Regions from separate parts of the Streptomyces sp. NPDC031445 genome, predicted to be linked through region 1. Evidence: riboswitches for the same ligand, from Rfam matches in the RefSeq annotation. Region 1 holds a riboswitch; the other holds the start of a gene.
What was found. Region 1 has a riboswitch for ZMP and ZTP ahead of ACZ5DC_RS19395 (bifunctional 5,10-methylenetetrahydrofolate dehydrogenase/5,10-methenyltetrahydrofolate cyclohydrolase). Riboswitches for the same ligand answer to the same signal wherever they lie in the genome.

Region 1 (3,582 bases):
CGACGTTGCCGGTGTTGATCGCCGCGCCGATACCGGCCATCACCCCGCAGCCGAGGAGGCCCGCGACCGCCGGGGAGACGGCCGGGTCGACCTTGGTGCACTGGCCGGCCGCGACGAGTGTCTTCTCGGCGAAGGCGCCGATCCCCAGGGCCGGGGACAGCTCCTGGCCGGTGGCCGCGAGGGTCATCTTCTGCCGCGCGTTGTGGGTGTTGAAGCAGTACCAGGGCCGGCCGCGCAGACAGGCCCGGCACTGCCCGCACACCGCGCGCCAGTTGAGGATCACGAAGTCGCCTGGGGCGACGTCGGTGACGCCCTCGCCGACCGACTCCACGACCCCGGCGGCCTCGTGGCCGAGCAGGAAGGGGAAGTCGTCCGAGATGCCGCCCTGCTTGTAGTGCAGGTCGGTATGGCAGACCCCGCAGGCCTGGACGCGTACGACGGCCTCGCCGGGCCCCGGGTCCGGCACCACGATCGTCTCGACCCGTACGGCCTCGTCCTTGCCCGGTGCGATCACGCCGCGGACTTCCTGCGCCATGGTCTGGTTCCTTCCTTCGTTTGCCTTCGCCACCGACACTACGCGGGACCGATCGGTAGCGGGCCGGTAGCGGGGCGGACCACGAGGAGGTTGTTGGATCTTCCCGGACCGGCGCGCGGGCATCGCCCGGCGGGCCCGGGCAGCGGCGAGGGCCGCCCCGGCGGGACGGCCCTCGTGCCGGCGGGCGGGATCAGTGGATGGCGCCGGCCAGACCGAGCAGCGGCGCGGCGGGCGCGAGGGCCTGCTCCACCTGGCTGAGCTGGTTCAGCTCCTGGAGGTGCTTCAGCTCCTGCACCTGTTCGGTGACCCGCGGCACCCGGCCCCGCTGCTCCGCCGGGAGGTCACTGACGGCGAGCGAGTCGAGCGTGCTCAGCGCGCCGAGCTTCCCGACGAGCGGTGCGCCCGTTCCTGCCGCGTTCGCCTGGGGTACGGCGAGGCCGGCGATCCCGGCGGCCAGACCGACGGCGGCGGCGATACGTCGTGTTGAGATCATGCCCTCAGCAACGGCGCCGGGCCCCGGGCGGACACGGGCGGCGGGCCGCGCTCACCCGTGAGGTGGAGCGCGCGGCCGGGCTTGCCGGGGCCGTCCGGGCGGAGGAGTCTCGGAGGTGGGCCCGTGCGGCCCGCTCCTGGCCGGACCGCACGGCGCCTGGACCACACGGGCACGTGAAGGAGGTCACCATGGGTACCTCGGCGGGGTCCGCCTTCGACACCGACACACTGCGCCGGGCCGTCGAGGGCAACACCGGCAACAACCTTCTGTCGCTCTACGCGGACGACGCGGAGATCCGCATCGTCGACCGCAACAACCAGCCCAGTCACCCCACGGTCCTGCACGGCCGAAGCCAGATCGCCGAACTGCTGGACGACGTCTACAGCCGCGACATGACACACAGGCTGGACCGGTGCGTCGTCCAGGGCGACCACGCGGCCTACTGCGAGTCCTGCGAGTATGGGGACGGCACCCGGGTCCTCGCCGAGTCGATGGTCACCCTGCGGGACGGCAAGATCTCGGATCAGCTGATCATCCAGGCCTGGGACGAGTAGCCCCGGCCGGGTACGGCGGGAGCGGGAAGGAGGCCGAGCGGGGTCGCGGGCCGGGAGGCCGTACGCACCCTCGGTTACGCTGTACGCGGGCCGTGACTGGCGCTGAGGTGGAGTACCACCGGGGAGCGGTCCGCACTGGCTGCCGCGCGCCTGGGCGAGGAGAGCCGATCCAGCCCAGGAGTGTGCAGCATGACCCAGGCCCGTCTGATGGACGGCACCGCGCCCGCCCGCCGCATCGTCGAGGAGACCACGCAGAGGGCCGCCGCTCTCACCGAGCGCACCGGTACCAGGCCGTGTCTGGCGACCGTACTGGTCGGCGAGGACCCGGCGTCCGTGACGTACGTCCGGATGAAGCAGAACCGCAGCCGCAAGGCCGGCATCGAGTCCCGGCACGTCGCCCTGCCCGCGACCACCACGACCGGTGAACTCGTCGCGACGCTGCGGGAGTTGTCGGCCGATCCGGGGGTGCACGGCATCCTGCTCCAGCACCCGGCGGGCGACCACGTCGACGAGCGGGCCGCGTTCGAGGCGATCGCGCCCGAGAAGGACGTCGACGGTGTCACCTTCGCGTCGTTCGCCGCGATGAGCTTCGGGCTGCCGGGCTTCGTCTCCGCCACGCCGGGCGGCATCCTGCGGCTGCTCGACGAGTACGGCGTCGACCCGGCCGGGAAGCGGGCCGTGGTGGTCGGCCGCAGCGCGATCCTCGGCAAGCCGGTGGGCATGCTGCTGCTCGCCCGGGACGCGACCGTCACCTACTGCCACTCGCGCACCCGCGAGCTCTCGGCCGTGGTCCGCGAGGCCGACATCGTCGTGGCCGCGGTCGGCCGGCCGCGGCTGATCCGGGGGCAGGACATCAAGCCGGGCGCGGTCGTCGTCGACGCGGGCTACAACCCGGGGAACGTCGGCGACGTCGACTTCGACTCGGCCGTGGAACGGGCCTCGCTGATCACCCCGGTACCGGGCGGCGTCGGCCCGATGACGATCGCCACGCTCCTGGACCAAACGGTGACGGCGGCCGCCCGGCAACTGGGGGCGTAGGGCCGGCACGGATCCCTGCCGGGGGGCGGCACCGGGCGGCGGCCGAGCCGCGCTGGACGGCAGGGACCACCGAGAGGCGGCGCCCGCCGACGCCAGACGGCCGGGCCGACCCGGGCGGCAGGAGGCACCGCCGGCTGCCCGGCAACGCCTGCCAGTGACCTACCGCCCGGGGTCGTCCGGCGATGCCCGGCGGTGGCCCGGGGGCGGGGCCGAGCAGCACCGGGCGGCGGCCGAGCCGCGCTGGACGGCAAGGACCACCGAGAGCCGGCGCCCGCCCACGCCAGACAGCCGGGCCGACCCGGGCGGCAGGAGGCACCGCCGGCTGCCCGGCAACGCCTGCCAGCGACCCGCCCCCCCGGGATCGTCCGGCGACGCCCCGGCGGCGGCCCGTGGGCGGGGCCGAGCAGCACCGGGCGGCGGCCGAGCCGCGCTGGACGGCAAGGACCACCGAGAGCCGGCGCCCGCCCACGCCAGACGGCCGGGCCGACCCGGGCGGCCGCAGGCGCCAGGCGCCGACCCGCCGGCTGTCCGGCACACCCCGGGCCGGACCGGGACGGCCTCGGTGGAGGTGCGGCCCCTGTCGGTGGGCGCGGAGGCGACCCCGCCGCTGGCCTCCGGGCACACGGTGACGGTCACGGGGGCGGACTTCCGCTACCGGGCGGACGCGGCGGCCTGCCGGCGACCCGCCGCCCGGGATCGTCCGGCGATGCCCGGCGGTGGCCCGTGGGGCATCGCCGGGCAGTATCAGACACCGGTCAGCGCAGCCAGGCGCTGTAGTCCATGACGTCCCCCGCCTTGACGCCGTACTCGGGGGCGTCGCGGGTGAAGGTGGTCTCCAGGCCGAGGACGGTGCCGGTGCGCGGGTCGAGGATCAGCATCCGCCGGCCGCCCCCGCCCTCGTACACGTAGGCCTGCCCGGGGCGGCCGAGGCGGTCGGTCACCTGTCCCGCGGCCCGCAGCCC
Region 2 (3,582 bases), on a different contig from region 1:
CGACAACCGCATCGCCGTCCGCTTCCAGTACGAGTGCCGCGACGCCGGCGGCCAGTGGTGGCGCTCCTACGGCAACGAGCTGTGGGAGTTCGACGAGCACGGCCTGATGCTCCGCCGCGAGGCCAGCATCAACGACGTGGCCATCGAGGAATCCGACCGGCGCATCTTCGGACCCCGGCCCGCCGACGAGCACGGCGCCGACTTCCCGCTCCACTGAGAGACCGCGTCCCCGACCGGACCCGTCCCTGATCAGCCCCCGGCCAGCACCGCCCGGAACTGTTCCACCGCCCAGTCCAGGTCCTCCTCGCCGATCACCAGCGGCGGCGCGATCCGGACGGTCGGCCCGTGGGTGTCCTTGACCAGGACCCCACGGGCCAGCAGCCGCTCGCAGACTTCCCGCCCGGTGCCCACCGCCGGGGACACGTCCACCCCGGCCCACAGCCCCCGCCCCCGCACCGCCGTCGCCCCGCCCGCGCCGGGCAGCCCGCCCAGCAGGCCGTGCAGCCGCTCGCCCAGCCGCGCCGCCCGCTCCTGGTACTCACCGGTCCGCAGCATCGCGATCACCTCCAGCGCCACCGCGCAGGCCAGCGGGTTCCCGCCGAACGTCGACCCGTGCTCGCCCGGCCGGTACACCCCGAGCACCGCCGCGCTCGACACCACGGCCGACACCGGCACGATCCCGCCGCCCAGCGCCTTGCCCAGCAGGTACACGTCCGGCACCACCCCCTCGTGCTCGCACGCGAAGGTCCGCCCGGTGCGCCCCAGGCCCGACTGGATCTCGTCGGCGACGAAGAGGACGTTCCGCTCGCGGGTCAGCTCCCGCACCCCGGCCAGATAACCGGCCGGCGGCACGATCACCCCCGACTCGCCCTGGACCGGCTCCAGCAGCACCGCGACCGTGTTCTCCGTCAGCGCCGACCGCATCGCGGCCAGGTCCCCGTACGGCACGATCTCGAAGCCCGGGGTGTACGGCCCGAAGTCCGCACGGGCCTCCGGATCAGTGGAGAAGCTGATGACCGTCGTCGTACGGCCGTGGAAGTTGCCGCCCGCCACGACGATCTCCGCCGTCTCCGCGGGCACCCCCTTCACCCGGTACCCCCACTTCCGGGCCGTCTTCACCGCGCTCTCCACCGCCTCCGCCCCCGTGTTCATGGGCAGCACCATCTCCATCCCGCACAGCTCGGCGAGCTGTGCGCAGAACGCGGCGAACCGGTCGTGGTGGAAGGCGCGGGAGGTCAGCGTCACCCGGTCCAGCTGGCGCCGTGCCGCCTCGGCCAGCCGCCGGTTGCCGTGCCCGAAGTTCAGCGCCGAGTAGCCGGCCAGCAGATCCAGATAGCGCCGTCCCGCCACGTCCGTCAGCCACGCGCCCTCGCCCTTGGCGATCACCACCGGCAGCGGGTCGTAGGTGGGCGCGCAGTGCGCTCCGGCGGCGGCGATGAGGTCCTTCGCAGCGGTCACGGCCTCTCCCGGGGACGGCTCGGACTCGACGGTGACCTCCTTCTTATCCTCGCTCGCATGGTGGACGCGGGACCTGCCCCGCGCGGCGCGCCCGGTAGGCTGACGAGCGGGCCGTGACTGGCGCGCTGGGATGGGACGGACCATCAGGGAGCGGCCCGAGCGGGAAGAGTGCCGTGCGCCTGGGCCGAACGTGAACGCTGTACGTACACCGTCCGGAGGTCCCCGATGCCCGAGAATTCCGTCTCCCCCTCCACCGAGTCGACCGCCTTCCGTGCCGCCCTCGACGTGATCCGCGCCGTCGAGCCGCGCGTCGCCGACGCCATCGGCCAGGAGGTCACCGACCAGCGCGAGATGCTCAAGCTGATCGCCTCGGAGAACTACGCCTCCCCGGCGACCCTGCTCGCGATGGGCAACTGGTTCAGCGACAAGTACGCCGAGGGCACCGTCGGGCGCCGCTTCTACGCCGGCTGCCGCAACGTCGACACCGTCGAGTCCCTCGCCGCCGAACACGCCCGCGAACTCTTCGGCGCCCGCCACGCCTACGTCCAGCCGCACTCCGGCATCGACGCCAACCTGGTCGCCTTCTGGGCCGTCCTCGCCGACCGCGTCGAGGCGCCCTTCCTGGAGAAGACCGGCGCCCGCCAGGTCAACGACCTGACCGAGGCCGACTGGGCCGAGCTCCGCCAGGCCTTCGGCAACCAGCGCATGCTGGGCATGTCCCTGGACGCCGGCGGCCACCTCACCCACGGCTTCCGCCCGAACATCTCCGGCAAGATGTTCGACCAGCGCTCCTACGGCACCGACCCGGCCACCGGCCTGATCGACTACGAGGCCCTGCGCGCCCAGGCCCGCGAGTTCAAGCCGCTGATCATCGTCGCCGGCTACTCCGCCTACCCCCGCCTGGTGAACTTCCGGATCATGCGGGAGATCGCCGACGAGGTCGGCGCCACCCTCATGGTCGACATGGCGCACTTCGCCGGCCTGGTCGCGGGCAAGGTCCTCACCGGCGACTTCGACCCGGTTCCGCACGCCCAGATCGTCACCACGACCACCCACAAGTCGCTGCGCGGCCCGCGCGGCGGCATGGTCCTGTGCGACGACTCCCTCAAGGACCAGGTGGACCGCGGCTGCCCGATGGTCCTCGGCGGCCCGCTCCCGCACGTCATGGCCGCCAAGGCCGTCGCCCTGGCCGAGGCCCGGCAGCCCGCCTTCCAGGACTACGCCCAGCGCATCGTGGACAACTCCCGCGCCCTCGCCGAGGGCCTGACGCGCCGCGGCGCCACCCTCGTCACCGGCGGCACCGACAACCACCTGTGCCTGATCGACGTCGCCACCTCCTACGGCCTCACCGGCCGCCAGGCCGAGGCCGCCCTGCTCGACTCCGGCATCGTCACCAACCGCAACGCCATCCCGGCCGACCCGAACGGCGCCTGGTACACCTCCGGCATCCGCATCGGCACCCCGGCGCTCACCACCCGCGGCCTCGGCACGGCGGAGATGGACGAGGTGGCGGGCCTGATCGACCGCGTCCTGACCACCACCGAGCCGGGCACCACCAAGTCCGGCGCCCCCTCCAAGGCGGCCCACGTCCTGGACGAGAAGGTGGCCCAGGAGATCTCCCAGCGGGCGACGGACCTGGTCGCGGGCTTCCCCCTCTACCCGGAGGTCGACCTCGGCTGAAGCGCCCCGAAAGGGGCGCGGGGAACTGCGCGACCGGCCGGGACCGGTCCGCAGTGCCCCGCGCACCGCACCACCCCCACCTCTCGGGCCGACGACACCCCGGCCGATGAGAGAATGGGCAGCATGGCTTCCGCTGACCGTCCCCGCGTGCTGTCCGGCATCCAGCCCACCGCCGGCTCGTTCCACCTCGGCAACTACCTCGGCGCCGTCCGCCAGTGGGTGGCCCTCCAGGAGTCCCACGACGCGTTCTACATGGTCGTCGACCTGCACGCGATCACGGTCCCGCAGGACCCGAGGGAGCTGCGCGCCAACACCCGGCTCGCCGCCGCCCAGCTGCTGGCCGCCGGACTGGACCCGGACCGCTGCACGCTCTTCGTGCAGAGCCACGTCCCCGAGCACGCCCAGCTCGCCTGGATCATGAACTGCCTCACCGGCTTCGGCGAG

Region 2: it holds a riboswitch for ZMP and ZTP, as region 1 does, so the genes downstream of both, ACZ5DC_RS14125 (glycine hydroxymethyltransferase) here and ACZ5DC_RS19395 (bifunctional 5,10-methylenetetrahydrofolate dehydrogenase/5,10-methenyltetrahydrofolate cyclohydrolase) in region 1, are expected to answer to the same signal.

The regions. Positions count from the first base shown of each region.
Region 1 is NZ_JBVIJO010000007.1:1,830-5,411, reverse strand. Features, by position in the region: gene ACZ5DC_RS19410 (S-(hydroxymethyl)mycothiol dehydrogenase) at 1-535, opposite strand, end outside; gene ACZ5DC_RS19405 (hypothetical protein) at 726-1,028, opposite strand; gene ACZ5DC_RS19400 (nuclear transport factor 2 family protein) at 1,217-1,582, shown strand; ZMP/ZTP riboswitch at 1,665-1,745, shown strand; gene ACZ5DC_RS19395 (bifunctional 5,10-methylenetetrahydrofolate dehydrogenase/5,10-methenyltetrahydrofolate cyclohydrolase) at 1,772-2,620, shown strand; gene ACZ5DC_RS19390 (CU044_5270 family protein) at 3,376-3,582, opposite strand, start outside.
Region 2 is NZ_JBVIJO010000004.1:304,479-308,060, forward strand. Features, by position in the region: gene ACZ5DC_RS14115 (nuclear transport factor 2 family protein) at 1-217, shown strand, start outside; gene rocD (ornithine--oxo-acid transaminase) at 250-1,458, opposite strand; ZMP/ZTP riboswitch at 1,562-1,650, shown strand; gene ACZ5DC_RS14125 (glycine hydroxymethyltransferase) at 1,684-3,138, shown strand; gene trpS (tryptophan--tRNA ligase) at 3,253-3,582, shown strand, end outside.